3 regions of the Aquabacterium olei genome follow, and region 1 is predicted to be linked to each of the others. Evidence: predicted binding sites of a transcription regulator. Region 1 holds the regulator's gene; each other region holds the start of a gene.
The links. The regulator HrcA, encoded in region 1, represses chaperone genes, less so after heat shock. The targets are predictions, from matches to a motif close to TTAGCACTCNNNNNNNNNGAGTGCTAA.
Positions count from the first base shown of each region.

Region 2: DEH84_RS14595 (co-chaperone GroES) is a predicted target of HrcA. The motif match lies at 3,043-3,069, and genes of this name have one in related genera.
Region 3: rpoH (RNA polymerase sigma factor RpoH) is a predicted target of HrcA. The motif match lies at 8,335-8,361, and genes of this name have one in related genera.

Region 1 covers NZ_CP029210.1:1,234,400-1,244,656, forward strand. Annotated here, with positions in the region: gene DEH84_RS05515 (Dabb family protein) at 1-186, shown strand, start outside; gene DEH84_RS05520 (SDR family oxidoreductase) at 201-1,001, shown strand; gene DEH84_RS05525 (PaaI family thioesterase) at 1,005-1,472, shown strand; gene DEH84_RS05530 (NADP-dependent oxidoreductase) at 1,507-2,538, shown strand; gene DEH84_RS05535 (SDR family oxidoreductase) at 2,579-3,508, shown strand; gene rapZ (RNase adapter RapZ) at 3,569-4,483, opposite strand; gene recN (DNA repair protein RecN) at 4,480-6,225, opposite strand; gene DEH84_RS05550 (NAD kinase) at 6,227-7,129, opposite strand; gene hrcA (heat-inducible transcriptional repressor HrcA) at 7,225-8,253, shown strand; gene DEH84_RS05560 (glycosyltransferase family 9 protein) at 8,218-9,444, opposite strand; tRNA gene DEH84_RS05565 (tRNA-Ile) at 9,599-9,675, shown strand; gene DEH84_RS05570 (methyl-accepting chemotaxis protein) at 9,925-10,257, opposite strand, start outside.
Region 2 covers NZ_CP029210.1:3,254,030-3,264,286, forward strand. Annotated here, with positions in the region: gene DEH84_RS14580 (patatin-like phospholipase family protein) at 1-233, opposite strand, end outside; gene DEH84_RS14585 (DUF3149 domain-containing protein) at 483-650, shown strand; gene groL (chaperonin GroEL) at 924-2,564, opposite strand; gene DEH84_RS14595 (co-chaperone GroES) at 2,619-2,909, opposite strand; gene DEH84_RS14600 (CysB family HTH-type transcriptional regulator) at 3,200-4,141, opposite strand; gene DEH84_RS14605 (sulfate/molybdate ABC transporter ATP-binding protein) at 4,172-5,245, opposite strand; gene cysW (sulfate ABC transporter permease subunit CysW) at 5,242-6,117, opposite strand; gene cysT (sulfate ABC transporter permease subunit CysT) at 6,131-6,973, opposite strand; gene DEH84_RS14620 (sulfate ABC transporter substrate-binding protein) at 7,004-8,029, opposite strand; gene DEH84_RS14625 (YeeE/YedE family protein) at 8,217-8,648, shown strand; gene DEH84_RS14630 (DUF6691 family protein) at 8,663-9,136, shown strand; gene DEH84_RS14635 (O-acetylhomoserine aminocarboxypropyltransferase/cysteine synthase family protein) at 9,155-10,257, opposite strand, start outside.
Region 3 covers NZ_CP029210.1:765,334-775,590, forward strand. Annotated here, with positions in the region: gene mlaD (outer membrane lipid asymmetry maintenance protein MlaD) at 1-462, shown strand, start outside; gene DEH84_RS03430 (MlaA family lipoprotein) at 462-1,313, shown strand; gene DEH84_RS03435 (MlaC/ttg2D family ABC transporter substrate-binding protein) at 1,400-2,083, shown strand; gene DEH84_RS03440 (STAS domain-containing protein) at 2,092-2,379, shown strand; gene zwf (glucose-6-phosphate dehydrogenase) at 2,397-3,860, opposite strand; gene tal (transaldolase) at 4,002-4,952, shown strand; gene pgi (glucose-6-phosphate isomerase) at 4,985-6,610, shown strand; gene DEH84_RS03460 (HAD family hydrolase) at 6,623-7,288, shown strand; gene rpoH (RNA polymerase sigma factor RpoH) at 7,374-8,300, opposite strand; gene DEH84_RS03470 (alpha/beta hydrolase family protein) at 8,434-9,201, opposite strand; gene DEH84_RS03475 (GNAT family N-acetyltransferase) at 9,211-9,696, opposite strand; gene DEH84_RS03480 (GNAT family N-acetyltransferase) at 9,693-10,241, opposite strand.

The sequences.
Region 1 (10,257 bases):
ATGCACGAGTTCGATGTTGGCATCCGTACCGAAGGCCTGGAAGCCAACGCCGACGTGGTGCTGGTGTCCACCTTCACCGACCAGGCGGCCCTGGCCGCCTACCAGCCGCACCCGCATCACCAGGGCGTCGTCGCGCAGATCCGCGAGATGGCCTCTGGCCGGCAGGTGATCGATTACTTCGTCTGACCCCTCACACACCCATGAGCCACACGCCCCGCACCGTTCAGCAACTGTTTGACCTTCGCGGGCGAACCGCCCTGATCACCGGCGGCTCGCGTGGGCTGGGCCTGCAGATGGCGTTTGCGCTGGGCGAGGCCGGCGCCCGCGTGCTGGTCAGCTCGCGCAAGGCGGCCGACCTGGAAGAGGCGGTGGCCGCGCTCCAGCAGGCGGGCATCGATGCGCAGTGGGTGGCGGCCGATGCCGGTCAGCCCGAGGACATCGCCCGGCTGGCCGACGAGGCCATGGCCCGCCTGGGCCAGATCGACATCCTCGTGAACAACGCCGGTGCCACCTGGGGCGCGCCCGCCGAAAGCCACCCGCTCGAGGCCTGGGACAAGGTGATGAACCTCAATGTGCGCGGCTACTTCCTGCTGTCGCAGGCGGTGGCCCAGCGCAGCATGATCCCGCGCCAGCAGGGGCGCATCATCAACGTGGCGTCCATCGCCGGGCTGGGGGGCAACCCCGCCTTCATGCAGACCATTGCCTACAACAGCAGCAAGGGCGCGGTGGTGAACTTCACGCGCGCGCTGGCGGGCGAGTGGGGCCGGCACGGCATCCGCGTCAACGCGGTGGCGCCGGGCTTCTTCCCGAGCAAGATGACCGCCGGCTTCCTGGGGGCGGTGGGTGAAGACAAGATCGCCGAAGGCGCGCCGCTGCGCCGTGTCGGCGACGACGAAGACCTCAAGGGCGCCACCGTGCTGCTGGCCTCGGATGCCGGCAAGCACATCACCGGCCAGATCCTCGCGGTCGACGGCGGGGTGAGCGCCATCATCGGTGCCTGATCCATGTCCATTCCCTTTCCCGTTCACATCCCGCTGGTCGAGCACCTGGGACTGCGCCTGGAGCGCTTTGCCGATGGCGAGGCCGAGTTGAGCTTGACGCTCGACGCGGACGTGCATACCAACTCCTTCAAGGTGGCCCACGGCGGGCTGTTGATGATGATGCTCGACGTGGCCATGGCGCATGCTGCGCGCAGCCGCAACAAGGACGCACCCGATGGCGGCCCCGGCATCGTCACCATCGAGATGAAGACCAGCTTCATGCGACCCGGCCAGGGCACGCTGCGTGCCGTGGGCACGGTGATGCATGCCACGGCCAAGATGGCCTTTTGCGAAGGCCGTGTGCTCGACGAGGCGGGGCAGATCTGTGCCCATGCCACGGGCACTTTCAAGTTCCTGCGCGCGCTGCCGGTGTCTGGCCGTGCCACGCAGGCCCTGTCGCGCGTTCCCCTGCAAGGGGACGGGTCCGACTGAACCCCGCTGTGCCAACCCACCCAAGGAGCATCCCATGAGCCAGGCCGTCAACCACCAGCTGCTGCTGGCCTCTCGCCCGCAAGGCGAGGTCACGCCCGACAACTTCCGCATGGTCGAAGCCCCCGTGCCCTCGGCCGACGATCTGGCCGACGGCCAGGTGCTGGTGCGCCACCATTACCTGTCGCTCGACCCGTACATGCGCGGCCGCATGAACGACAGCAAGAGCTACGCAGAACCGCAACCGCTGGACACCGTGATGATCGGCGGCACGGTGGGTGAGGTGGTGGCCAGCAAGCACCCCAAGTTTGCCGTGGGCGACAAGGTGGTCGGCATGGGCGGCTGGCAGGAGTACAGCGTGGTCGACGCCACGGAGCGCGGCCTGCTCAACAAGGTCGACACCACCCACATTCCGCTGTCGGCTTATCTGGGCTCGGTCGGCATGCCGGGCGTCACGGCCTGGTACGGCCTCATCAAGATCATCCAGCCCAAGGCCGGCGAGACCGTGGTGGTGAGTGCCGCCAGCGGGGCCGTGGGCAGCGTGGTGGGGCAATTGGCCAAGGCGCGCGGTTGCCGTGTGGTGGGCGTGGCGGGCGGCGCCGAGAAGTGCCGCTATGTGGTCGACGAGCTGGGCTTCGACGCCTGCGTGGACTACAAGGCTAACCCCGATCCGAAGTCGTTCTACAAGGCGCTGAAGGAAGCGACGCCGAACGGCATCGACGGCTACTTCGAGAACGTGGGCGGCATGGTGCTGGACGCCGTGCTGGCGCGGATGAACGCGTTCGGCCGCATCGCGGTGTGCGGCATGATCGCCGGCTACAACGGCGAGCCCACGCCCATGCAGAACCCGGCGCTGATTCTGGTCAACCGGCTGAAGGTGGAAGGTTTCATCGTCAGCGAGCACCCCGAGGTGTGGCCCGAGGCCATGACCGAGCTGGGTGGCATGGTGGCCACCGGCAAGATGAAGTTCCGCGAATCGGTGGCTCAGGGGCTGAGCGCCGCGCCCGAAGCCTTCATGGGCCTGCTCAAGGGCCGCAATTTCGGCAAGCAGCTGGTGAAGCTGATCTGAGCCTGACTTTCATTGAACAACGCATCCGCAGGAGACCTACATGAGTGCATTGACCCTTCGCCCCGGCATGACGGCCGTGATCACGGGCGCCGGCAGCGGCTTCGGGCTGGAACTGGCGCGCCTGGGCGCGGAAAAGGGCCTGAACCTGGTCCTGACCGATGTGCAGCAGGACGTGCTGGACGCGGCGGTGGCCGAGCTGCGCGCCAAGGGCGTGAAGGTGGCCGCCCTGCGCGGGGACGTGTCGCGGGCCGAGGACGTGCAGGCCCTGGCCGACCTGTGCACGGAGCGTTTCGGCGCGCCGCACATCGTCATCAACAACGCTGGCGTGGCCCATGGCGGCCTGATCTGGGAGCACACCCAGCGTGACTGGGAATGGGTGCTGGGCGTCAACCTGTTCGGCGTGGTGCACGGCGTGCGCATCTTCACGCCGCTGATGCTGGAGGCGGCGCGCAAGGACCCGAGCTGGCAGGGCCACATCGTCAACGTGGCCTCGATGGCTGGCCTGCTGAACTCGCCCAACATGGGCGCGTACAACGTCAGCAAGCATGCAGTGGTCAGCCTCTCCGAGACGCTGTACCAGGATCTGGCGCTGGTCAGCGAGCAGGTGCATGCCTCGGTGCTGTGCCCTTATTTCGTGCCCACCGGCATCCACCTGTCGCACCGCAACCGCCCGGCGGAGCTGCGCAGCGAAGGCAAACCCACGCCCAGCCAGATGATTGCGCAGGCCATGAGCACCAAGGCCGTCACGTCGGGCAAGGTGACGGCGACCGACACGGCGAAACTGGTGTTCGACGCCATCGAAGCCGGGCAGTTCTACATCTACACGCACCCGCAGGCGCTGGCCATGGTGCAGACCCGTCTGGAAGATGTGATGCAGGCTCGCAACCCGACCGACCCGTTTGCCGGCCGCCCCGAGATCGGCGCGCAGCTCAAGACGGCGCTGCGCGAGGCGATGGACAAGCAGGGCTGAGCCCGGCGACCCCGAGGGCCGGCCCGGGAGGGCCTGGCCCATGTCACGCGGGCAGATGTATCAGCGGGCGTCCTGCTCGCGGTGCCGCGCCAGCACCACGCCGCGCGAGGCAAAGCGGCGCACCAGCTGCTCGACGCAGTACACCGAGCGGTGCTGCCCGCCCGTGCAGCCAATGGCCACGGTGACGTAGCTGCGCTGGTCGCCTTCCAGCGCCGGCAGCCAGCGCAGCAGGAAGGACTCGATCTGCGCAATCAGCTCGGCCGATTCGGGCTGGGCGGCCAGGTAGTCGATCACCGGCTGGTCGCGGCCCGTCAGCGGCTTGAGCTCCTTCAGATAGAAGGGGTTGGGCAGCATGCGCACGTCGAAGACGAAGTCGGCGTCCACCGGCACACCGTGCTTGAAGGCGAACGATTCGAACACCAGCGTGAGCCGGGCCGGCGCCGCCTGCACGATGTTGCGGATCCAGGTGCGCAACTGGGCCGGGCGCAGCAATGTCGTGTCGATCACGGTCGACACATCGCGCAGCGGGCTCAGCAACTCGCGCTCCAGGTTGATCGTGTCGATCAGGGCCTGGTCTTTCTGCGGCAGGGCGACATCGGCCTGCTCGCCTTGCGTGGCCACATGGCCGGTGGCCTGCAAAAGGGGATGCGGCCTCCGCGTTTCCGAGAAGCGCCGCACCAGCACCTCGGTGCTGGCATCCAGGAACACCGAGCGCACGGTGTGGCCTTCGGTGCGCAACTCGCCCAGCACAGGCAGCAGCTGCGGCAGCGAGCCCGCACTGCGCACGTCCACCGACACCGCAAGCCGTCGCTGCTGTTCGGGCAGGCGTTGCTGCTCCAGGCCGACCAGGCCGCGCAGCAGTTCCGGGGGCAGGTTGTCGACGCAGAAGTAGCCTGCATCCTCGAGCGCATTGAGCGCCACGGATTTGCCCGAGCCCGAAATGCCCGTCAGCAGGACGATGTCGAGCGGTCTCATGCGGCTTCCTTGCGGCGGCGGGGGCTGGATGAGGCCGACGCAGGTGCTTCGCGGTCCTGCGTGTCCTGCTGGTGGGCGGCGTCGAGCATGGCGCGGGCATGCGCCAGACTGGTGTCGCTGACGGCCCCGCCCAGCATGCGTGCCACTTCGGCCACGCGCGGCTCGGCGCTCACCGGGCGGATGTCGCTGGTGGTCTGGCCACCCTGCAGCGACTTGGCCACCAGCAGGTGCTGGTGAGCACACGCGGCCACCTGCGCCAGGTGCGTGACGGCCAGCACCTGACGGCCGTGGCCCAGGCGTTGCATCAGCCGGCCCACGGTGTCGGCGACGGCGCCGCCCACGCCCGAGTCGATCTCGTCGAAGATCAGCGTGCCGACCTGGTCGGCATCGGCCGTGCGCTGTGTGGTGGTCACGGCAATGGCGAGAGCCAGGCGCGACAGCTCACCACCCGAGGCCACCTTGCCCAGCGGGCGCGGGGTGCTGCCGGCGTGCCCGGCCACCAGAAACTCCACCGATTCCAGGCCGAAGGCCTGCGGCTCGGCTTGCGCGGTCAGGGCCACCTCGAAGCGGCCACCGGTCATGCCCAACTCCTGCATGGCCGCCGTGACGGCGTCGGCGAGGGCGGGTGCGGCCTGAGCGCGTTGCTTCGATACGGTGCGCGCGATCGTCAGCCACGACTGGTGAGCGCGTGCGGCGTCGCGCTCCAGCGCGTCGAGGTCGGCGGCGGCGTCCAGCTCGGCCAGCTCGGCCTTCCAGCCTTGCAACAGTTCCGGCAGCTCGGCGGGCTGGCGGCGGTAGCGGCGCGACAGGCTCATCCAGGCCGACATGCGGCCGTCGAGTTCGGCCAGGCGATCGGGGTCGAGTTCGGTGTGGTGCAGCGCGCTGTTGAGGCTGTGGGCGGCGTCCTGCAGCTGCGCCTGGGCATCGCGCAGCACCTCCAGGGCGTTGGCCAGATGGGGCTCCACGCCGGCCACGTCTTCCAGCGCATCGATGGCGCGGCTGGTGAGCGACTCGGCGCTGTCGTCGGCCTCCGAGACGGCGTCGAGCGCCAGCCGGGCGGCATCCAGAATCGCCTGGCCGTGGCTCAGGCGCTGGTGTTCCGCGTTCAGCGTGTCCCACTCGTCGGGCTGGGGCGACAGCTTGTCGAGCTCGCCGATCTGCCATTGCAGGCGCTCGCGCTCGCGTTCCAGATCGGCCTGGCGGCTGCGGGCGTCGTCCAGGCGGCGCTGGGCGTCGCGTCGCGCGGCCCACGCCTGCTGCAGCGCGGCGGTATCGACGCCCGCCTGCGTGTCCACCAGCGCGCGCACGGCGTCGGCGCGGGTGAGGCTCTGCCAGGCGTGCTGGCCGTGGATGTCGACGAGGTGCTCGCCCAGTTCTCGCAACTGCGACACGGTGGCCGGCGCGCCGTTGATCCACGCGCGACTCTTGCCCTGCGCATCGACCACCCGCCGCAGCATCATCGGGGCACCGGGCTCGACCTCGAATCCGGCCTCTTCCAGCCAGGGGGCCAGGCGGGCGGCCAGCGCCTGGGGCAGGTCGAACTCGGCGGTGATGTCGGCCTTGGCTGCGCCTTCGCGCACCACGCCCGCATCACCGCGGCTGCCCAGCGCCAGTTGCAGCGCGTCGATCAGGATGGACTTGCCGGCACCCGTCTCGCCCGTGAGGGCCGTGAAACCGGCGCCCAGGTCGACTTCCAGTTGGGTGACGATGACGAAATCGCGCAGGCTCAGGCGGCGCAGCATCTCAACTCACTCCTTCATTCCAGCGCAGCTTGCGGCGCAGCGTGGCGTAGTAATTCCAGCCTTCCGGATGCAGGAAGCGCACCCGGTGGGGCGAGCGGCGCACCGTCACGCGGTCACCGGGCAGCAGGCTGGCCAGGCTCTGCATGTCGAAATTCATGCTCGCATCGCGCGCGGCCACGATCTCGATCGTGACGGTGCCGGTGTCGGGCAGCACGATGGGCCGGTTCGACAGGGTGTGCGAGGCGATGGGGACGATGGTCCAGCCGCCGAGATCCGGGTGCAGGATGGGGCCGCCCGCCGACATGGCGTAGGCCGTGGACCCGGTGGGGGTCGACACGATCAAGCCGTCGGCGCGGTAGTTGGCCACGAACAGGCCGTCGACCTCGGCGCGCACCTCGACCATCGAGGCCACCGCGCCGCGGCTCACGACGATCTCGTTGATCGCGAAGCCCTCGTAGATGGTGTCGAACTCGCCCTCGCGGGTGGGGCGCAGCACGGCGCCGGCCAGCAGCACGCGCTTTTCTTCCGCGTACTGGCCGCCCAGGATCAGGGGCAGGGCGGTGGCCATGTCCTTGAGTTGGATGTCGGTGATGAAACCCAGGCGGCCCTGGTTGATGCCGATGAGCGGCACGTCGAAAGGGGCCAGTTCGCGGGCGGTGGCCAGCATGGTGCCGTCGCCACCGACCACGACGACGACGTCGCATTGGCGGCCGATCTCGCGCATGGCCAGCGACGGGTAGTCGGCCATGCCGGTGCTTTGCGCCGTTTCCTGCTCGATCGAGACATCGAGCCCGGCGCGCACCAGGATCTGCGCGACGTCTTCGAGCACGGGCTTGATGCCGCGCGCGTGGTACTTGCCCACCAGGGCGGCGTGGTTGAAGCGGCAGGCGGGCAGGCTCGGCATGCGGGGAATTACACCACACGGACCATGACAAACCTGTGCTTTTCCCCAGGGCGAGGGGACCCAGCGGCGCCACCTGCGCCTAGAATGAGGCAGCCATGCTGGACGACCGTGCCAAGATTCTCCTGAAAGCGCTGGTCGAGCGCTACATCGCCGACGGGCAACCTGTGGGCTCGCGCACCCTGTCGCGCGCTTCGGGCCTCGACCTGTCTGCGGCCACCATCCGCAACGTGATGGCCGACCTGGAAGAGCTGGGCCTCATCGTCAGCCCGCACACCTCGGCCGGGCGGGTGCCCACGCCCCGGGGCTATCGCCTGTTCGTCGACACCATGTTGACGGCCCGTCCGCTGACGCTGGATGCGCTGTCGGCCGAAGCGGGGGAGCAGGCGCCGCACCTGCAGCCCGACCAGCCCCAGCGGGTCATTGCCAACGCGGCGCACATGCTGTCCAACCTGTCGCAGTTCGTCGGGGTGGTGACCGCGCCGCGCAAGGCCTCGGTGTTCCGGCACATCGAATTCGTGCGCCTGGGCGACAAACGCGTGCTGGTGATCCTGGTGGCCCCGGATGGCGACGTACAGAACCGCGTGATCTTCACGGTTCAGGATTACACGCAGTCGCAGCTCGTCGAGGCCAGCAACATCCTGAACGCGCACTATTCGGGGCTCACCATCGAAGAGATGCGCAACCGGCTCAAGACCGAGGTCGACGAGCTGCGCTCGGACATCGCCACCTTGATGAGCCAGGCCGTGCAGGCCGGTGGCGAGGCGATGGCCGAGAGCACCGACCAGCTCGTCGTGTCGGGTGAGCGCAACCTGCTGACCGTGCAGGACTTCTCCAACGACCTCGGGTCGCTGCGCCGGCTGTTCGACCTGTTCGAGCAGAAGACCCAGCTGATGCGCCTGCTGGACGGCTCCAGCCGCGCCGAGGGGGTGCACATCTACATCGGTGGCGAAAGCCAGGTGGTGCCGTTTGAAGAGCTGTCGGTCGTGTCAGCGCCATACGAGATCAACGGGCAGGTGGTGGGCACGCTCGGCGTGATCGGGCCGACGCGCATGGCCTACGACCGCATGATCGAGATCGTCGACATCACCTCACGTCTGGTCAGCAACGCCTTGAGCGTCAAGTAATTCGGCGCCAGCGGCCGGGGTTGCTCCCGCGCGGGTGGTGTCGTGCCTGGCATGGGGCGCAGGGGCCGTGTGGCCACCCGGGCCGGCGTGCCATTCGGCCATGGCCGCCACCTGCACCTCATCGACGCCCACGTCGTCCACAAAGGACACCTGATGCGGACAGCGCTGGCGCACGTTTTCCACGCCACACACCGGGCACATCAGTCTCATCGACAGGATGGCCCGTTGTCGCCCCTGCACCAGCGGCGCGGCGGTGATGATGTTCATGGCCCAGTAGATGCCGACACTGGGGCAGCCCAGGGCCGAGGCCAGGTGCAAGGGGCCGGTGTCGTTGGACACCAGCAGGCGAGCCCGCTGCAACAGCGCGAGCAGCCCGGCCAGTGGCAGGCGGCCCGCCAGGTCCACATGGGGCACGGCCAGCATGCTGGCCAGCTGCGCGGTCAACGGGCGTTCGGCCTCGCTGCCATTGATGACGAGGAAGGCGCCCGCTTCGGCCAGCGCCCGGCCGACGGCCGCAAAACGCTCGACGGGCCAGCGTCGCCGCTCGTCGGTGGCGCCCGGCTGCAGCACGACGATGGGCTGGTGCGGCAGCGCTGTGGCGTCGTTCAGCACGGCGTGGTCTTGCGCGGTGACAGCCAGCCGCGGGTTGAGTTCGCGGGGCGTGGCGCCGGCCAGGCCGACCACCTCCAGCAGGCGCAAGCGCTCGTTGCGCCAACGCTCGTAGGGCAGATTGCGGTCGAGTGGCGGCGCGTCGTCGGCCTGCATGCCGACCGTCAGGGCCGCACCCAGGCTGGCGACGAACGGGTTCGTGTAGCGGCCCCCGCCATACAGCTGGATCGCGAGGTCAAAGCGCGCCTGACGCACCGCGCGGAGGAAGTCGTCGGTGCGAGGCGTATCGGGTGGAGTGTCTTCGGGTGCGCCAATCCCGGGCATCGCCGGCACGACCACAACCTCGTCGACCGGGCCCGGTCGACCGGTAAGCAGTTCACGGTGCCATTCACGCCCCAACAGCGTGATGCGGGCCTGAGGCCAGCTGGCACGCAAGGCGTGCAAGGCGGGCAGCGCGAACACGAAATCGCCAATGGCATTGGGGCGCAACACGGCGATGCGGCGCACGGTGGGCAGGGCGGCAAGGGCGCCCGCAGAGAGTCGACTTGGCGTGGATGGGGGCGGCATGACGGGTGCAGGCATGGGGCAGTGCACCGGGCAGGGCAAGTGGCGTGCGCGCTGGTGGGCTTTGCGCGGAGCGGGGCGACGGCAGCGCTGGCAGGGCGTGCTCTGCTAGGATAGCGGGCTGCCTGTTGAGCAGGCCCGGGAGGGCGCTCGGCAGCGCAGTGCGTTCAGGGGGCCGTTAGCTCAGTTGGTTAGAGCAGAGGACTCATAATCCTTTGGTCGTTGGTTCAAGTCCAACACGGCCTACCAGTGAATCAACAATTCAGCCTCACTCCTCGAGTGAGGCTTTCTTGTTTTTTGAGACAGCATGTAGCCGTCATGCGCCGCTCGACATGTGTGGGGCAAACGCTGTCTAAAGGTGAGGCTGTGCCTGGGCAGGAGGGCCGGGATCTTTGCTGCTTGGCCGCAAGGTCTGGGCACCTCTCGAAATGAGCCGCAGCGCTTGGCGCCTCATTAACTGAACAGGCAAACGCGGTTTGGGCCGCCCCCCGCACAACATCAGGCTGCGAGCCTGAACGTGTTCACCGCCTTGACCAGTTCGGCCGCCTGGCTGTGCAGGCTTTCGGCCGCCGCGGCACTTTGCTCCACCAGCGCGGCGTTCTGCTGCGTGGTGGCATCCATCTGGTGCACGGCCAGGCCCACTTGCGAGACGCCGGCGCGCTGCTCTTCGCTGGCCGATCGGATCTCCGACATGATGTGGGCCACGCGTTCGACGGCGCCGACGATGGTCTTCATCGCTTCGCCGGCTTCCTCGGCATGGTCGCGTCCTTCCTGAACGCGCTCGACGCTGGCGGCGATCAACTGCTTGATCTCCCGGGCCGCCTCCGCACT
Region 2 (10,257 bases), 1.9 Mb from region 1:
CTGGCGTAGAGCCCACCGACGATGGCGCCCATCGACGTGCCCGCAATGACATCGACCGGGATGCGCTCACGCTCGAGCACCTTGAGCACGCCCACGTGGGCCAGCCCGCGCGCACCGCCGCCAGACAGCACCAGGCCGATGCGTGGGCGCGGTGCCACCATGTCGGTGGAAGCCGGCAGCACGGCGGGCGCCGGCGACGCCGCGAGGGCCGACGCCGTCAGCGCCGAGGCCATGCCCACCCACAGTCCGCCGCACAGGACGGCGGCACATCCCCCTACCCGCCTGGGTATCGCATGCAAGAAACGGGCGCAGAAACGGCCATGAACCAACTCGATCATGCAAGAGATTGTGCCGCGTCAAATCCCCCGGCAGGGCACGCCGGAGGGCGGTCGGCCGCTTGACCTAAATCAGAGCCGCGCGACCCGATCAGCGGTCTGATAGCACCTGAGGACACCAACAGCACTGCTGATAAGGAGAAAGCGATGCAAGCCTGGGTTGATTTTTTCACCACCGACTACGGCCTGATGAGTGCTGCAGTGATCGCTTTCATGTTCGTCATGCTGGGCTACATCGCCTGGTATGTCGCCAAGCATGTGCGTGAAGACACCGAGCGGCACGACCGCCTGGTGAGAGAAGCTCGGGGCGGCTGAGGGGCCGACCCGTGCGAGCCGGCTGAGGGGCCGGCTTGTGGGTCAGGACAGCTGAGGGGCTGGCCTGACCTCACGGAAGAGCTGAGGGGCTCGACCGTGGAAGCAGGACCGGTCTCGAGAACCGGCTTGGGGGGATGTGCACGAGAGGGGTGCACAGCCATCTGCGAGGGCCGCACCATGTGCGGCCCTTTTTTTTCGGCCGTGCGTCGCCCATGAAAAAGGCCACCTCCGAAGAGGTGGCCTTTGACTGAGGCTGTGAAGCGCCTGGCTGGATTACATGTCCATGCCCATGCCGCCCATGCCGCCAGGCATGCCGCCGGCTGCCGGAGCGTCATCCTTCGGGGCTTCGGCGACCATGCACTCGGTGGTCAGCATCAGCGAAGCGACCGAAGCGGCGTTCTGCAGCGCGGTGCGGGTGACCTTCGTGGGATCCAGGATGCCCATTTCGATCATGTCGCCGTAGGTGTCGTTGGCGGCGTTGAAGCCGTGGTTGCCCGAACCGCTCAGCACGGCGTTGACGACCACAGAGGGCTCGCCACCGGCGTTCGACACGATTTCACGCAGCGGGGCTTCGATGGCCTTCAGCACCAGCTTGATGCCAGCGTCCTGATCGGGGTTGTCACCCTTGATCTCGCCAGCAGCCTGCTTGGCGCGCAGCAGGGCCACGCCACCACCGGCCACGATGCCTTCTTCCACGGCAGCGCGGGTGGCGTGCAGGGCGTCTTCCACGCGGGCCTTCTTTTCCTTCATCTCGACTTCGGTGGCAGCACCGACCTTGATGACGGCGACACCGCCGGCCAGCTTGGCCACGCGCTCTTGCAGCTTCTCGCGGTCGTAGTCGCTGGTGGCTTCTTCGATCTGGATGCGGATCTGCTTGACGCGGGCTTCGATGTCGGCAGCGGCACCGGCGCCATCGATGATGGTGGTGTTTTCCTTGCCCACTTCGACGCGCTTGGCCTGGCCCAGGTCAGCCAGGGTCACCTTCTCGAGCGACAGGCCGACTTCTTCAGCGATCACCTTGCCACCGGTCAGGATGGCGATGTCTTCCAGCATGGCCTTGCGGCGGTCGCCGAAGCCAGGAGCCTTCACGGCCACGACCTTCAGGATGCCGCGGATGGTGTTGACCACCAGGGTGGCCAGGGCTTCGCCGTCGACTTCTTCAGCGATGATCAGCAGCGGACGGCCGGCCTTGGCAACTTGCTCCAGCGTGGGCAGCAGGTCACGGATGTTCGAGATCTTCTTGTCGAACAGCAGGACAAACGGGTTGTCCAGGATGGCCGACTGCTTCTCGGGGTTGTTGATGAAGTACGGCGACAGGTAGCCGCGGTCGAACTGCATGCCTTCGACGACGTCCAGCTCGTTGTTCAGCGACTTGCCGTCTTCGACGGTGATGACGCCTTCCTTGCCGACCTTGTCCATGGCTTCAGCGATGATGCCGCCGACGTCGGCGTCGCTGTTGGCCGAGATCGTGCCGACCTGGGCGATTTCCTTGGACGTGGTGGTGGCCTTCGAAGCCTTCTTCAGCTCGGCGACCAGGGCTTGCACAGCCTTGTCGATGCCGCGCTTCAGGTCCATCGGGTTCATGCCGGCGGCCACGTACTTCATGCCTTCGCGCACGATGGCCTGGGCCAGCACGGTGGCGGTGGTGGTGCCGTCACCGGCGTTGTCCGAGGTCTTGGAAGCGACTTCCTTGACCATCTGGGCGCCCATGTTCTGGAGCTTGTCCTTCAGCTCGATTTCCTTGGCGACCGACACACCGTCCTTGGTGACGGTGGGGGCGCCGAACGAGCGCTCGAGCACCACGTTGCGGCCCTTGGGGCCCAGGGTGACCTTGACCGCGTTGGCCAGGATGTTCACGCCTTCAACCATGCGGGCGCGGGCTTCGCCGCCAAAGATGACGTCTTTTGCTGCCATGTGAAATCTCCGTAATCAGTGTGATGGGGGTGGGATGCCTGTGGCGGTGGTCGCTTACTGAGCGACGACGGCGAACAGGTCTTCTTCGCGCATGACCAGCAGCTCTTCGCCGTCGACCTTGACGGTCTGGCCCGAGTACTTGCCGAACAGGACGCGGTCACCCACTTGCACGTTCAGGGCAACGAATTCGCCCTTGTCATTGCGCTTGCCCGGGCCGACGGCCAGCACTTCGCCCTGGTCGGGCTTCTCGGCGGCGTTGTCAGGGATGATGATGCCCAGGGCGGTCTTGGTTTCTTGTTCCAGACGCTTGACGATCACGCGATCGTGCAGGGGACGCAGCTTCATGGTTTCTCCAGTCTCTTGAGACATCGGTTGGGACAATGCGGCTCTGAGCGGTTCGCCGCTGCAGAGCCTGTTTTTGCATCATGCGGAAAACCGCATGCCGCCACCGGCGCCCAGTGTCGTCCAGACGACGCTGTTAGCACTCAAGGGTAGCGAGTGCTAATGATTATAGGGACGGCGCATGACATTTCAAGAGGGCCCGAAGCCCCTCCCGGGGCGGGGTCATCGGAGGCGGCAGCTCACGCCCGGGCCAGCGGCAACAAAAAGCCGACCCGGGCTTCGCCCACTGCACATCACGCCGCCGTCAGTTCGGTGGCCTGGCGCACGGCCTGCTCGACCACCTCGCGGGTCAGCGGCGGCGCAAAGGTCTCGATGAAGGCATAGGCGTAGCCACGCAGGAAGGCGCCCTTGCGGAAGGCCAGCCGGGTCATGTTGACCTCGAACAGGTGGCCGGCATCGATGGCCCGCAGGTTGCGATCCCGGTCGGCGTCGTAGGCGATGGAGGCCACGATGCCCACCCCCATGCCGAGCTCGACATAGGTCTTGATCACGTCGGCGTCCATGGCGGACAGCACGATGCTGGGCTTGATGCCCGCACGGGCAAAGGCTTCGTCGATGTGCGAACGGCCCGTGTAGCCCTCGTCGTACGTCACCATCGGGTAGCGCGACAGACGCTCGAGCGTCAGCGGCTGGCCATCGAACAGCGGGTGGTCGGGCGGGGCCACCACGGTGTGGGTCCAGCGGTAGCACGGCAGCGTGATGAGCTGCTCGTACTGTGTCAGCGCCTCGGTCGCGATGCCGATGTCGGCCTCGCCGCTGATCAGCATCTGCGCGATCTGACGCGGCGAGCCCTGGTGCAGGCTGAGCGTGACCTGCGGGAACAGCTGGCGGAAATCCTTGACTGCCGATGGCAGTGCGTAGCGCGCCTGCGAGTGGGTGGCGGCCAGCGACAAGGGGCCCGCGTCATGCGAGGCGAAGTCACGCGAGACCTGGCGCAGGTTCTCGGCATCGAGCAGCAGCCGCTCGATGATGGGCAGCAAGCTGGTGCCCGGCTCGGTCAGCCCCGTCAGCCGCTTGCCGGCCCGCATGAACAGCGTGACCCCGAGCTCGTCTTCCAGTTCGCGGATCTGCCGGCTCACGCCGGGCTGGGAGGTGTGCAGTGCCGCCGCCACCTCGGTGAGGTTGAAGCCGCGGCGCACCGCCTCGCGCACCGAACGCAGTTGCTGGAAATTCATTGTTCTTCTCCCTTGCCGTGTCGGCCGCTGTCAGATGACCACGTGCTCGTCCGACACCGTGGGCTCGCCGTCCTCACCGAAGCGGCGCACGCGGCGCGGCTTCAGGTAGGCACGCTCACCCGCGCGCAGCACGCCGCTGTCGCGCAGCGCGGCGTACTCGTCCCGGCTGAGTTCGACCTCGATCTCGCCCGAAGCGCCGCTGCCCTCGTCAGGCCGGAAAGCCAGGCGGGTGTTGGGGCCCACCGTCAGCACGTCGATCAGCGTGGCGGCCACGGCGCCCTCCTCCGCGCGCGCCAGCACCTGGATCTCGTGGGGGCGGACATAGCTCACGGCCGGCGGCGTCGTGGTCTGGCCCGGCTTGTGGTCCCGGCCATGGAACAGGTTCACATCGCCCAGGAACTGCAGCACGAAGGGCGTGGCCGGGTGGTCGTACACCTCGTCCGGCGGGCCCACCTGTTCGATGCGGCCCTGGTTCATCACCACGATGCGGTCGGCCACTTCCATGGCCTCTTCCTGGTCGTGCGTGACGAACACGCTGGTGATGTGCATCTCGTCGTGCAGGCGGCGCAGCCAGCGGCGCAGTTCCTTGCGCACCTTGGCATCGAGCGCGCCGAAGGGCTCGTCGAGCAGCAGCACCTTGGGCTCGACCGCCAGCGCACGGGCCAGCGCAATGCGCTGCCGCTGGCCACCCGAGAGCTGGTGCGGGTAGCGGTCGGCGATCCAGTCGAGCTGCACCAGCTTGAGCAGTTCCATCACCTTGCTGCGGATGGCTTCTTCCGAGGGCCGCGTGGCACGCGGGCGCACACGCAAGCCGAAGGCCACGTTCTCGAAGATGGTCATGTGGCCGAACAGCGCGTAGTGCTGGAACACGAAACCGACCTGGCGTTCGCGCACGGCGACGTGGGTGGCATCTTCGCCGTTGAACAGCACCGAGCCGCTGTCGGGCGTTTCCAGCCCGGCGATGATGCGCAGCAGCGAGGTCTTGCCCGAGCCCGACGGGCCCAGCAGCGCAACCAGTTCGCCGGAGGGAATGTCCAGGCTCAGGTTGTCACACACGGTGACGTTGCCAAAGCGTTTGACGAGGTTTCTGACTTCAATGCTCATGCTGCGGCTCCGGTGTCCTGCGCCTGGGCGGCCTGCTGGCGCACCCGACGTTCGACCAGGTATTTGAGGACCAGTGTGACCAGCGCCAGGCCCGCAAGCAGCGAGGCCACGGCGAACGAGGCGGCGAACTGGTATTCGTTGTAGAGGATCTCGATGTGCAGGGGCAGCGTGTTGGTCTGCCCTCGGATGTGGCCCGACACGACCGACACCGCGCCGAACTCGCCCATGGCGCGAGCGTTGCAGAGGATGACGCCGTACAGCAGGGCCCACTTCACGTTGGGCAGCGTGACCTTCCAGAAGGTCTGCAGGCCGGAGGCGCCCAGCACGCGGGCGGCCTCTTCCTGCTCCTGACCCTGGGCCTGCATCAGCGGGATCAGTTCACGCGCCACGAAGGGAAAGGTCACGAAGATGGTGGCCAGCACGATGCCGGGCACCGCGAAGATCACCTTCAGGTCGTTGTCCTGCAGCCATTCACCGAACCAGCCCTGCAGGCCGAACACCAGCACGTAGATCAGGCCGGCGATCACCGGGCTGACCGAGAACGGCAGGTCGATCAATGTCAGCAGCACGCTCTTGCCACGGAAGTCGAACTTCGCGATGGCCCAGGCGGCCGACACACCGAACACCAGGTTCAGCGGCACCGAGATGGCCGCGGCGATGAGCGTGAGCTTCATCGCCGAGACGGCGTCGGCCTCGGTGATGGACGCCACATAGACGTCCCAGCCCTTTTTGAAGGCCTCGAAGAACACCGAGACCAGCGGCAGGAACAGGAACAGCGACAGGAAGATCAGTGCCACGCTGATCAGCGTCCAACGCACCCAGGCGGGCTCGCGGGTGGCCTGGGCCAGGCGGGGGGGGGCAATCGAACTCATGATGCGAGGCCTTTCACTTGCCCTGACGCGCACGCGCCCAGGCCTGCAGCCCGTTGATGGCGAGCAGCATCAGGAAGGACATCACCAGCATGACGACCGCGATCGCGGTGGCCCCGGCGTAGTCGTACTGCTCGAGCTTGGTGATGATGAGCAGCGGCGTGATCTCGGACACCATGGGCATGTTGCCGGCGATGAAGATGATGGAGCCGTACTCGCCCAGCGCGCGGGCAAAGGCCAGCGCAAAGCCGGTCAGCAGCGCGGGCATGAGCGTCGGGAAGATGACCTGGGCGAAGGTCTGCCAGCGGCTGGCGCCCAGCGTGGCGGCGGCTTCTTCGAGTTCGCTGGCCAGGTCTTCCAGGATGGGCTGCACCGTGCGCACCACAAAGGGCAGGCCGATGAAGGTCATGGCCACGAAGACACCGATGGGCGTGAACGCCACCTTCACGCCCAGTGGTTCAAGGTGCTTGCCGATCCAGCCGTTGGCGGCGTACAGGCCCGTCAGCGTGATGCCAGCCACGGCGGTAGGCAGCGCAAACGGCAGGTCGACCAGGGCATCGACGATGCGGCGTCCGAAGAAGTCATAGCGCACCAGCACCCAGGCCACGAGCAGCCCGAACACGCCATTGACGATGGCCGCCAGCAGCGACGCACCGAACGTGAGCTTGTAGGACGCCACCACGCGGGGCGAGGCCACCGCATCGACGAACTGGGGCCAGGTCAGGTCCATCGTGCGCAGGAACGCCGCCGACAGCGGGATCAGCACGATCAGGCACAGGTAGAACAGCGTCAGGCCCAGCGACAGGTCGAAGCCGGGCAAGACACTGCGCCTGCGCAGCAGGGTCTTGGAAAAGATCATGGGATGAGCCAGGTACTGCGGGGGGCCGGATCAGCGACCGGCGCGGCCGGCGGCGATGATCTGGTCGTAGGTGGCACCGTCGTTGAAGTGCTCGGCCTGCGCCCTCTTCCAGCCGCCGAACACCTCGTCGACGGTGAAGGTCGGGATCTGCAGGAAGGCGGCCTTGTACTGCGCCAGCACCTTGTCCGAGCGTGGACGCATGTTGTGCTTGGCGGCAATCGCCTGGCCTTCATCCGACCACAGGTACTTCAGATAGGCCTCGGCCTGCTTGCGCGTGCCCTTCTTGTCGACCACCTTGTCAACCACGCTGACCGGGTTCTCGGCCAGGATGGTGTGCTTGGGGTAGACCACCTGGTAGTCGCCACCGAACTCGCTGCGGATCAGCGGCACTTCGCTTTCGAAGGTCACCAGGGCATCGCCGATCTGGCGCTGCGCAAAGGTGGTGGTGGCGGCACGGCCACCGCCGTCGAACACCGGCACGTTGGCGAACAGACGCTGCACCAGGTCACGCGCCTGCTTCGGGTTGCCGCCCGACTTGATCACCGAGCCCCAGGCAGCCAGGTAGGTGTAGCGGCCGTTGCCCGAGGTCTTGGGATTGGGGATGACGACCGAGACGCCCGGCTTGACCAGGTCGGCCCAGTCCTTGATCTGCTTGGGGTTGCCCTTGCGCACCAGGATCACGGTGACCGAGGTGGTCGGTGCGCTGTTGTTGGGCAGGCGCTTGGCCCAGTCGGCCGGCACCAGGCCACCGCGCTCGGCCAGGATGTCGATGTCGTTGGCCTGGTTCATGGTGATCACATCGGCGGCCAGACCGGCCACGACCGAGCCGGCCTGCTTGCTGGAGCCGCCATGCGACTGGTTGAGCGTCAGCGTTTCACCGGTGGTCTGCTTCCAATGGCGGGCAAAGGCGGCGTTGTAGTCCTTGTAGAACTCGCGGGTGACGTCGTAGCTCACGTTGAGCAGGGTGACGTCGGCGTGGGCCGTGCTCAGGGCGGTGACGCCCACGGCAAGGCCGAGGAGCACACGAGCGAGAAAAGGCTTCTGAGAAAAACGCATGACGGAGTCCCTTCTGGATGCAAGTGGCGAATGTTAGGGACCGCATGATCGGCAGAGAAGGACAGTTTTGGCAACTTCATATGCAGAAACCGCATAACAAGCAAGGACGGTGAACACCCGGCCAGTTGTGCCGGTTTTCCTCGTCTCATATACTGGTGGGGGTATTAAACGAATCCAGGATCGCCTCATGTCCTCCTCCCTTTTTCCTTTGCTCGGCGGCCTGCTGATCGGCGGCGCCTCGGTGTTGCTGCTGGTGGGGTTGGGTCGCATCGCCGGCATCAGTGGCATCACTTTCGGCCTGCTGGAGCGCGCCAACTGGCAGGCCGGCCCCGGATGGCGTCTGGCGTTTGTGGCCGGGCTGGTCGGCGCGGGATGGCTGTGGCAGCAGGGCACGGGAGCGCCACTGGCACCCGCGCGCGAGATGCACCTTCCCCTGCTGGTGATCAGCGGGCTGCTGGTGGGCTGGGGCACGTCACTGGGCAGCGGCTGCACCAGCGGGCACGGGGTGTGCGGCCTGGGGCGGCTGTCGCTGCGCTCGCTGGCGGCCGTGCTGACCTTCATGGGCACGGGGGCCGTGACGGTGTTCGTGATGCGCCACGTGGTTGGCGCCGGCTATTGAAGGGAGATCACCTCATGTCTGCACACACTGCATCCGATCGCAACGCCGTCTGCATGATGGACCGTTGCCGCACCCGCGCGGGCATCGGCATCGCCCTCCTGGCCGGCCTCGTGTTCGGAGCGGGCCTGATCCTGTCGGGCATGACCGATCCGACCGTGGTGCTCGGCTTCCTCGATGTGGCGGGCGTGTGGAACCCCAGCCTGGCCTTCGTGATGGGCGGGGCTGTGGGCGTGACGCTGGTGGGCTTCCGCCTCGTGGCGCGGCGGCCCGCGCCCTTGTGTGACGTGCAGTTTCACCTGCCGCAGAAGCGGACGCTGGACGCCCGACTGCTGATCGGCGCAGCCCTGTTCGGCGTGGGCTGGGGGCTGTCGGGCTACTGCCCGGGGCCGGCGCTGACCGGCCTGCTGGCAGGCAACGCCGAGGCCGGCATCGTGGTGGCCGCGATGCTGGCCGGGGCCTGGCTGCAGCGCCGGACGAATCGGGGCTGAGCCAGGCTTCGGGGCCGATCAGGCCTGCGCGAGCGCCTGATCCAGGTCGGCAAGCAGGTCGGCAATGTGCTCGATGCCCACGCACAGGCGCACGGTGTCTTCCGTCACACCGGCCCTGGCCAGTTCTTCGGGCGACAGCTGACGGTGGGTGGTCGACGCCGGGTGCGTGGCCAGCGAGCGCACGTCCCCGATGTTCACCAGACGGGTGAAGAGCTTGAGGCCGTCCAGGAACCGGGCGCCCCCCTCACGGCCACCCGGCACACCGAAAGTCAGCAGGCCGGAGGCGCTGCCGCTCAGGTACTTCTTGGCCAGCGCATGCTCGGGGTGGTCTTCCAAGCCTGCGTAGTTGACCCATGCCACGCGCGGATGGTCCTTCAGGAACTGGGCCACCTTCTTGGTGTTCTCGTTGATGCGGTCCATGCGCAGGCTCAGCGTCTCGATGCCCTGCAGGATCAGGAAGGCGTTGAAGGGCGAGATCGCTGCACCGGTGTTGCGCAGCGGCACCACGCGGGCGCGGCCGATGTAGGCCGCCGGGCCCAGGGCTTCGGTGTAGACCACGCCGTGGTAGCTGGGGTCCGGCTCGTTGAGGCGCTTGAAGCGGGCCTTGTGCTGGGCCCACGGGAACTTGCCGGAGTCGACGATGGCGCCGCCCAGGCTGGTGCCATGGCCACCGAGGTACTTGGTGAGCGAGTGCACCACGATGTCGGCGCCGTGCTCGATCGGGCGGCACAGGTAGGGCGACGGCACGGTGTTGTCGACGATCAGCGGCACGCCGTTGCGGTGGGCGATCTCGGCGATCTTTTCCAGGTCGGTCACGTTGCCGGCCGGGTTGCCCAGCGATTCGACAAAGATGGCCTTGGTGCGCTCATCGATCAACGCTTCGAAGCTGGCCGGGTCCCGGTGGTCGGCAAAGCGGGTGGTGATGCCGTACTGCGGCAGGGTGTGGGCCAGCAGGTTGAAGGTGCCGCCATACAGGGCGGTCGATGACACGATGTTGTCACCGGCCTCGGTGATGGTCTGGATGGCGTACGTGATGGCCGCCTGCCCCGAGGCCAGGGCCAGGGCGCCGATGCCGCCTTCCAGCGCCGCGACGCGCTGCTCCAGCACATCGGTGGTGGGGT
Region 3 (10,257 bases), 470 kb from region 1:
GATGTGTGGGTGGGTCTGTTCGTGCTGATCGGCGCGGCGGCCATCCTGTTTCTGGCGCTGAAGGCAGGCAACCTGCTGACGCTCAACTTCGACGCGGGCTACACCGTGACGGCCCGCTTCGACAACATCGGCGGGCTCAAGCCCCAGGCGGCAGTCAAGAGCGCTGGCGTGGTGGTGGGCCGCGTCAAGTCGATCTCGTTCGACAGCGAGAACTTCCAGGCCCGGGTCGACATCGCACTCGACAAGGGCGTGACCTTTCCGAAGGACAGCTCGGCCAAGATCCTGACCGCCGGCCTGTTGGGCGAGCAGTACATCGGCCTGGAGCCGGGCTACGGCGAAACCAACCTGGCCCAGGGCGACACGATCAAGAGCACGCAGTCGGCCATCGTGCTGGAGAACCTCATCAGCCAGTTCCTCTACAGCAAGGCGGCCGAGGGCGACAGCAAGGGAGGCGCCAAGTGATGCGCGTCGTGTCGATGCCCGATTGGCGGCGGATGTCGGGCGCACTGGCGCTGGGCGGGGCGGCGTTGCTCCAGGGCTGTGCCACGGGCCCGCTCGAGCGGGATCCGATGGAGCCCTGGAACCGGCAGGTCTTCTCCTTCAACGAAGCCGTGGACCGCACGGTGCTGCAGCCGGTGGCCCGCGGGTACAACGCCGTGGTGCCGAGCCCGGTGCGTACCGGCGTGCGCAACTTCATGGGCAACATCGGCGATGCCTGGTCGACGGTCAACCTGTTCCTGCAGGGCCGCTTCGCCGATGGCACGCTCGGCGTGATCCGCGTGTCGGTGAACACGACCTTCGGCCTGCTGGGCGTGCTGGACGTGGCCACGCCGATGCAGCTCGAACGTCAGAACGAGGACCTGGGGCAGACCTTCGGCGTGTGGGGCATGGGCCCCGGACCGTATGTCGTCTGGCCCTTCCTCGGTTCGTCGACGGCGCGCGATTCGGTGGCGCTGCCGGGTGACCTGTACGCGTCGCCGTCCTCGCTGGGTGAGACGGCCGCGCAGGGGCTGGCGATCACCGGACTGCGTCTGGTGAGCGTGCGCGCCAACATTCTGGAGGCCACGAACCTGCTCGATGACGTGGCGCTGGACAAGTACAGTTTCGTTCGCGACGCCTACCTGCAGCGGCGCCAGAACCTGATCTACGAAGGCAACCCGCCGGAAAGCAACCTGGATGACGAGGAGGGCGACGAGGATGACGACGTGCTGTATGCGCCGTCCGAGCCGGAGGCCCCGGCATCCGAGCCCGCGCCTCAGGCACCTGCCGCCGCCTCTGCGCCGGCTTCCGGTGCGTCGGGCGCAAGCCGTTGAGCAGGCACGGGCGCTGCTGCGCTTGTCGTCCCGGCAGGCCGCCCGTGCGTTGAATGGCCAGATGGCCCCCATAGGACATTGACATCATGCTGAAGCAACCCTCATCCCTCCGTACGCTGGCCGCCTCGCTGCTGGCCCTGTCGCTGGCCACCCCGGCGCTGGCCCAGGTCGCCAAGGACGCCGTGGCGCCCAACCCGGCCGTGGCCGCCGCTGCGGCGCAGGCGCCCGATGCGTTCGTCAAGGCCATCACCGCCGACGTGTTCGCCACCGTCAAGGGCGACAAGGCCATCCAGTCGGGCGATGTGCGCAAGCTGATCGCCGTGGTCGACACCAAGATCCTGCCGCACGTGAACTTCCATCGCATGACGGCATCGGCCGTGGGCCGCGCGTGGCGCCAGGCCACGCCCGATCAGCAGAAGCGCCTGCAGGAGGAGTTCAAGACGCTGCTGGTCTACACCTACGCTGGCGCCGTGGCCCAGATCAAGGACCAGACGGTGGAGTTCCGCCCGATGCGCAGCCGCCCGGAAGACACCGAGGTGGTGGTGCGCACCGTGGTCAAGGGCCAGGGCGAGCCGATCCAGATCGACTACCGCCTGGAGAAGGCTGCCAGCGGCTGGAAGATCTACGACGTCAACGTGCTGGGCGCGTGGCTGGTGCAGACCTACCAGAGCAGCTTTGCGCAGGAGGTCAACGCCTCCGGCATCGACGGCCTGATCGCCAAGCTGGTCGAGCGCAACAAGCAGCTGGCCAACAAGAAGACGACCGGCTGATGAGCGCGATGTTGCTGTTGCCCGCCGTCATCACGCACGCGGAAGTACCGCATGTGCTGAGCCTGTTCAAGCAGACGCTGGAGCAGGCAGCGGCCGGCAAGCCGGGCGAGGTCGTCATGCTGACGGTGGACGGCTCGGCGCTGCAGCAGTTCGACTCCAGCGCGCTGGCCGTGCTGCTGGAATGCCAGCGCATGGCGCGTGCACGCGGGCGTGCGTTCTCGGTGCAGTCGCTGCCCACCAAGCTCACCGAGCTGGCGGGGCTGTACGGGGTCGACGGGCTGCTGCAGTCGGGCTGAGGCCCGACCCCCGCATTTCAGGCCTCTTCCGGCCAGGTGAAGCCGTCACGGGCCACCAGGGCGCTGGCGGCCGGCGGGCCCCAGGTGCCCGCGGTATAGGTCCGCACGCCGTGCGGGTCCTGCTGCCACGCTTCCAGAATTGGCTCCACCCATCGCCAGGCCTGTTCCTGCTCGTCCGAGCGCACGAACAGGTTCAGTCGGCCGGCCAGCGCATCCAGCAGCATGCGCTCGTAGGCGCCCACCCGGTCGGTCGGGAAGGCCTTGTCGAAGTCCAGGTCGAGTGACACGGGCGACAGCTTTTCGGCGCCGCTCGCATCCGTCGAGCCCACCGAGCCCTTGGCCGCCAGCAGGTGCAACTCCAGCCCGTCTTCCGGCTGCAGCTTGATCACCAGCTTGTTGGGACGCGCGGCACCGGGAAAGATCGAGTGCGGCGTCGGGCGGAAGTTGACAACGATCTCGGCATGGCGGCTGGCCAGGCGCTTGCCGGTGCGCAGGTAGAAAGGCACGCCGGCCCAGCGCCAGTTCTGCACCTCGCAGCGCAAAGCCACGAACGTTTCGGTGGCACTGCCGGCCGGCACCTTGTCCTCTTCCAGATAGCCCTTGACCGGCTGGCCCTCGACGGTGCCGGCGCGGTACTGGCCGCGCACCACGTCGCGCGCCACCGAAACCGCATCGAAGGGCTTGAGCGAGCGCAGCACCTTGAGCTTCTCGTCGCGGATGGCGTCGGCATCGGCGCTGGACGGCGGCTCCATCGCCACCATGGTCAGCAGCTGCAGCGCATGGTTCTGGATCATGTCGCGCAGCGCGCCGGTGCGGTCGTAGAAGTCGCCGCGGGTGCCGACGCCCAGGCTCTCGGCCAGCGTGATCTGGATGTTGGCGATGCTTTCGCGGCGCCACAGCGGCTCGAACAGCACGTTGCCGAAGCGCAGCGCCATGAGGTTCTGCACCGAGGGCTTGCCCAGGTAGTGGTCGATGCGGAAGGCCTGGCGCTCGCTGAACACCGAGCGCACCACGCGGTTGATTTCCTGGGCGCTGGCCAGATCGTGGCCCAGCGGCTTTTCCAGCACCACGCGCACGCGGTCGTGGTTGAGGCCGGCGGCGCCCAGCTGGGTGCAGATCACCGGGAACAGGTGCGGGCTGGTGGCCAGGTAGATGACGGCCGTGTCGGCGTTGCGCTCGTCCAGCCAGCGCTTGAGCCGCTGGTAGTCGTCCGGCTTGGACAGGTCCATGGGCCGGTAGTGCACCAGCTGCGAGAACTGCTCGAACTCCTCGTCGGTGGGGCGCTTGGCGGTGTCGGCGGCCTGCAGGCGGTCCTTCAGCCAGTCACGGTAGCTGGCGTCGTCACGCTGGTCGCGCGCCACGGCGAGGATGCGCCCCCCGGCCGGCAGCTTGCCGTGCCGCCACGCCTGGAAGAGGGCGGGCATCAGCTTGCGCCACGTGAGGTCACCGGTGCCACCGAAGAAAACGAGGTCAAAGGACATGGCTGCAGCCTGTGCGATAGTGGTGGAGGGTTTACACCGGGGGTGTCGTCCTCGCGGTGTTAATCTAACGATAATACTTCTGACGGGAGCCCGCTGTGCAATCTGCGTGGTGGCCTGTCAGTCTGCAGCCACTGTACGCACATGCCCAGCCAACTCGACCAGCTCAAGCAATTCACCACCGTGGTCGCCGACACCGGCGACTTCAAGCAGCTTGCCCAGTTCACGCCCCAGGATGCCACGACCAACCCGTCGCTGATCTTGAAGGCCGTGCAGAAGCCCGACTATGCCCCGCTGCTGGCGGACACGGTGAAAGCCCACAAGGGTGAGGCGCTCGACGTGATCGTCGACAACGTGCTGGTGCGCTTCGGGCTGGAGATCCTGAAGGTGGTGCCGGGCCGTGTGTCGACCGAGGTGGACGCACGCCTGAGCTTCGACACCGAGGCCACCGTGGCGCGTGCGCGCCGCATCATGGGCCTGTACGAGGCGGCCGGCATCCCGCGCAGCCGCGTGCTGATCAAGATCGCCTCCACCTGGGAGGGCATCCAGGCTGCCCGCGTGCTGGAGCAGGAAGGCATCCGCTGCAACCTGACGCTGCTGTTCGCCTTCTGCCAGGCGCAGGCCTGCGGCGATGCCAAGGTGCAGCTGATCAGCCCCTTCGTCGGCCGCATCTACGACTGGTACAAGAAACAGGCCGGCGCTGCCTGGGACGAGGCCGCGAACGCCGGCGACAACGATCCAGGTGTGAAGTCGGTGGCGCGCATCTACGCCTACTACAAGGACCATGGCATTGCGACCGAGGTCATGGGGGCCAGCTTCCGCAACGTGGGCCAGATCATTGCCCTGGCCGGCTGTGATCTGCTGACCATCAGCCCGGACCTGCTGGCCCAGCTGCAGGCCAGCGAGGCTCCGGTCGAGCGCCAGCTGACGCCGCCTGCCCAGGCCGGCGAACCGGAAGCCCCGCTGACGGAAGCCGCCTTCCGTTACGCCCTCAACGAAGACGCCATGGCCACGGAAAAACTCGCTGAAGGCATCCGCGCGTTCGCGGTCGATGCCGGCAAGCTGGACGCCATGATCCAGGCTCTGAAGGCCTGAACCCGTCGCCCCCTCTTCAGGAGCCCTCTTCGATGTCCCATCCACGCTGTGACCAGACCGTGGCGTGGCAGGCGCTGGCCGGCCACCACCAGGCGCACGGGCGCGAGATCGACCTGCGTGCGCTGTTTGCAGACGACCCCGACCGCGTGCGCCGCCTGACGATGCCGGCCCCCGGGCTGGTGGCCGACCTGTCGCGCTGCCACTGGGACGTGGCCACCCGCGAGCACCTGATGGGTCTCGCGCGCGAATGTGGCATCGAGGCCCGCCGGGATGCGATGCTGGCGGGTGACCCGATCAACGCCACGGAAGGTCGCGCCGTGCTGCACACGGCCTTGCGCGCACCGAAGGGGCAGGGCCCGCACAGTGAATTGGTGCACGGGGTACTCGACTGCATGCTGGCCTATGTGGACGCCGTGCGGACCGAGGGCCGTTTCACCGACATCGTCAACATCGGCATCGGCGGCTCGGACCTGGGGCCGCAGATGGTCGTGCCGGCGCTCGAGGCTTTTGTCGACGCGCGCGTGCGCTTCCATTTCGTCAGCAACGTCGACGGCCAGGACCTGGCATCGGTGCTGTCGCAGGTGAAGCCGGCCACGACGCTGTTCATCATCGCCTCCAAGACCTTCACCACGCAGGAAACCATGGCCAACGCCCAGGCAGCGCGGCAATGGTTCGTGGATGCGGGCGGCACGGACATCGCCACGCACTTCGTGGCCACGACGACCCATGTCGAGGCTGCGGCGCAGTTCGGCGTGACGACCACCTTCGGGTTCTGGGACTGGGTGGGCGGGCGTTATTCGCTGTGGTCGGCCATCGGCCTGCCCATCGCCCTGGCGCTCGGCAGCGAACACTTCCGCGCGCTGCTGGCCGGCGCGCACGCCATGGACCAGCACTTCGCGACCGCGCGGCTGGCGGCCAACGTGCCGATCCAGCTGGGCCTGCTCGACGTCTGGTACCGCAACTTCATGGGCTACACCAGCCGGTGCATCTCGCCGTACCACAACGGGCTGCGCCGCCTGCCGGCCTACCTGCAGCAGCTGGTGATGGAAAGCAACGGCAAGTGTGTGGACGCCGACGGGCAGCCACTGCCGTACGCCACCAGCGAGGTGGTGTGGGGTGAGCCCGGCACCAACGGACAGCACGCGTTCTACCAGATGCTGCACCAGGGCACCGACGTGATCCCGGTGGAGTTCATCCTGGTCAAGCGCCCCAGCTTCCGCCACCCCGAGGCGATGTCGCCCGCATTGCGCGCGTTGTTCGACGATCAGCATCGCATGCTGCTGGCCAATGGCCTGGCGCAGGCGCAGGCGCTGATGTGGGGCAAGACCACGGCCGAGGCCGCGGGTGAACAGGCGCCCACGGCATCGAAGGATCTGGCGCCCGAGGTGATCGCCCGCCATCGCACCTTCCCGGGCAACCGACCGAGCCTGACGCTGTTGCTCGATGAGGTGACCCCGTCCACGCTGGGCGCGCTGGTCGCGCTGCACGAGCACCGCACCTTCGTGAGCGGCGCGCTGTGGGGCATCAACTCGTTCGACCAGTGGGGCGTCGAGCTGGGCAAGGCCCTGTGCAAGGAACTGCTGCCCCGCCTGAGCAGTGGCGACGTCAGTGGTCTGGACGCCGCGACGGCCTCGCTGATCCAGCAACTGCGCGCCTGAGATCGACGATCGATGACTTTGATGCAAGCCGGCGCTGCGGTGCCCCTGCCGCCGCCTGAGGCGGTGGTGTTCGATTTTGGAGGGGTGCTGTTCAACTGGCAGCCCGTGGTGCTGCTGCAGCAGGTGATGCCCGACCGCGCCCGCAATGCCGAAGAGGCGCTGGCCCTGGCGCACACCGTGTTCCAGTCCTTCATGCCCGACGGGGACTGGGCCGCCTTTGACCGGGGCACGGCGGAGTGGGGCGAGGTACGGGGGCGGATCGCCCGGCGCACCGGCCTGCCCGAGGTTGACCTGGACCGGCTGATGCACGCCATCCCGCCCCACCTGGCGCCGCTGGCCGACACGGTGGCGTGGCTCGAGCGCCTGGCGGCGGCCGGCACGCGGCTGCACTTCCTGTCGAACATGCCGGCGCCGTATGCGGCCTTTCTGCAGCGCGAGCATGCCTTTCTGAAGCACTTCCAGTCCGGCGTGTTCTCGTGTGACGTCAAGCAGATCAAGCCCAACGCCGACATCTTTCACACGGCCATCGAGACGTTCGGCATCGAACCGAGTCGCACCGTTTTCATTGACGACAACGTGCACAACATCCGCATGGCCCTCGAACTGGGCTGGCGCGCGGTGCGTTTCGAGCAGGCGGCACAGGCCGAGGCCGATCTGAAGGCGCGCGGCTGGCTCTGAAGCGGCTCGTACGGCGGCGGGTGAAACAGAAAACGGCGCCCAGGTTGCCCTGAGGCGCCGTTTGCGCGTCAGTGGCGGCTCTGTTTCAGGCCTCGACGACCTCGGCCAGGGCCTTGCGCATCTTCTTCATGGCGGCCACCTCGATCTGGCGGATGCGCTCGGCGCTGACACCGTAGTCGGCCGCCAGTTCGTGCAGCGTCATGCCGCCCGAGCCATCGTCGTTGACCTTCAGCCAGCGCTCTTCGACGATGCGGCGGCTGCGGTCATCGAGCGTGCCGAGGGCGTGGGTGATGCCATCGGAGGCCAGCCAGTCGCGGCGGGCGGCTTCGATCACGCGGGTCGGCTCGTGCACCTCGTCGGCCAGGTAGGCCATCGGGGCCATGGGGGCATCGCCGTCGTCGTTGGTGGGCGATTCGAGCGCCACGTCGCCGCCGGCCATGCGGGTCTCCATCTCGATCACGTCTTCCGGACGCACATCGAGCTCGGCGGCCACCCGGTGGATGTCGGCTTCGGACAGGGCCGCGCGACCCACGTGGGCGTCGTCGGCTTCGCCCTTGAACTGGTGCTTGAGCGAGCGCAGGTTGAAGAACAGCTTGCGCTGGGCCTTGGTGGTGGCCACCTTGACCAGACGCCAGTTCTTCAGGATGTATTCATGGATCTCGGCCTTGATCCAGTGCATGGCGTAGCTGACCAGGCGCACGCCCTGATCCGGGTCGAAGCGCTTGACGGCCTTCATCAGGCCGACGTTGCCTTCCTGGATGAGGTCACCCTGGGGCAGGCCGTAGCCCAGATACTGACGCGAGATGGAGACCACCAGACGCAGGTGCGAGAGCACCAGGCGCGAGGCGGCCTGCAGGTCTTGCTGATCCCGCAGGCGTCGGGCCAACGCCTGCTCCTCCTCGGCCTCCAGCATGGGGATGCTCTGGACCGAGCGGATGTACGCGTCCAGATTGCCCAGCGAGGGCACCACACTCCAGGGGTCACGGGGGGCAAGGGCGGTGGTCATGGTCATCGATGGTTCCTTTCGGCTCCTTCTCGGATCGATATTAGCACTCCCGGTGAGAGAGTGCTAAGCGTGGAAAGTTCCCCTTCGGTTGGCGGTTTTTTTCTCTGCACGCCAGCAAGCCGCACGCCCGGCGGGGGGCTCAATCCAACCCGAGAAATCGCTGCACGCGCTGGGCCATCAGGCTGATCTGCTCGGCTGTCATCGGCGCCCATTCGTGGTCGGTGTCCACCGACTCGATGACGATGGCGGGCGACAGTGGATAGCGTGTGGCATCGGTGGCGTTGCCATAGTCATCCCGCTCGCCCTGCAGGATCAGGCAGGGCTTGGTGAGCGAGGCGAGGTGCGCCGTGCGGTGGGGCTCCTCCGGCATCTCGGGGTGCTTGAATGGGTAGCCGAGGCACACCAGCCCCTGCACGGCAGGCCCGGCCTGCGCCAGTGTGGCGACGCGCCCGCCGGCGGAGTGCCCGAGCAGGAACACGCGGCGCGCAGGCAGGTGGCGCACGAAGTTGGCCAGTTCGGCGGGCGTGGGCAGGGTGTCGAGCGCATGGCGCCGGAACACCCAGCCGTGGCGCTTGGGGTAGCGCAGCTTGAGCGCGAGGCGCAGGGCCTTGCGAGCCACCCAGCCGGCCAGGGGCTGGCGCGCGGTCAGGTCGTCGAGCCAGGCGCGTTCGGCGACGGTCAGGGCCTGATCACGCAGGCGGGCGTGCAGGATGCCGGGGCGCTCGTACCAGCACACGGTCAGGTCCGGGCCGTGCAGCCGCGCGGCGATCAGGTCGATGGGCTCCGAGCGGCGCAGCTGGTTCTGGCGGCCCACCACCACGAGTACCGCTCGGCCGTCGAGCGGGCCGAGGTGCTGGACATGAACGTCCCGCAGGCGGGTGAGCTGCATCGCCGCGAGTGCGGGCATGCCGCAGGCTCAGAGCAGACGCTGCCAGTGCCCGATGTCGAGCCAGCGATCGAACTTGCGGCCCACTTCGCGCAGGTGCCCGACTTTCACGAAGCCGAGCGATTCGTGCAGGGCCACGCTGGCCTCGTTGGGCAGCGAGATCACCGCCAGCAAGGCATGGCAGCCGCTGGCCCGGAGCTGGTCGATCAACGGTGCGTAGAGCAGCCGGCCGATGCCCCGCCGCCCGTGTCCCTGCCGGATGTAGACGGACACTTCCACGGTGTGCCGGTAGGCCGCGCGCTCGTGGTAAGGCCGGGCGTAGCTGTAGCCCACGATCAGGCCATCGTCCTCGCACACCAGCCAGGGGTGGAGCGCCCGGTAGTGGTCGATGCGCTCGCGCATGCCTGGGGGTTGCAGCGGCACCTCTTCGAAGGTCGCGGTGCTGCCGGTGATGTAGGGGTTGTAGATGTCGCAAATGGCGACTTCGTCACCGGGGCGAAAGGGGCGAACGTTCAAGATCCGGCCCTCCCGTCCTGGCTGCTTTCCGAAGCAGGGCCCGTGGCCATGAAGGCCGGGTGAAAGCTGACGGTGCCGCACGGCATGCGCCCATCGAAAGACAACGCGAAGAAGACGTCCGGCGGCACCCCGTCGAGCGACAGGTCTGGCGTGTTTTCGAAACCGAATCGCCGGTAATAGGCGGGGTGGCCGACCAGGCAGCAGCCACGCGCGTGCAGCGCCTTCAGTCGCGCGAGCCCTTCGTGAATCAAGGCCTTGCCGATGCCCTGACGCTGATGCGCTGGCAGCACGGACACGGGCCCCAGGCCGTACCAGTCGGGCGTGCCGTCCGACAGCGTGACAGGCGAGAACGCGATGTGCCCGACCGGCTGGCCGTCGACCTCGGCCACCAGCGAGACGGTGAGGGCGTGGGCGGCGCGCAGCGCCTGCACCACGAACTGCTCGGTGTGGCCGCTGAGCTCCAGCGGCGCAAAGGCGGCCACCGTGATGTCGTGGATGGCGCCGACGTCGGCCGGCGTTTCATCGCGCAGGGTGATGGGGTTCATGGTGATGAAGGTAGGG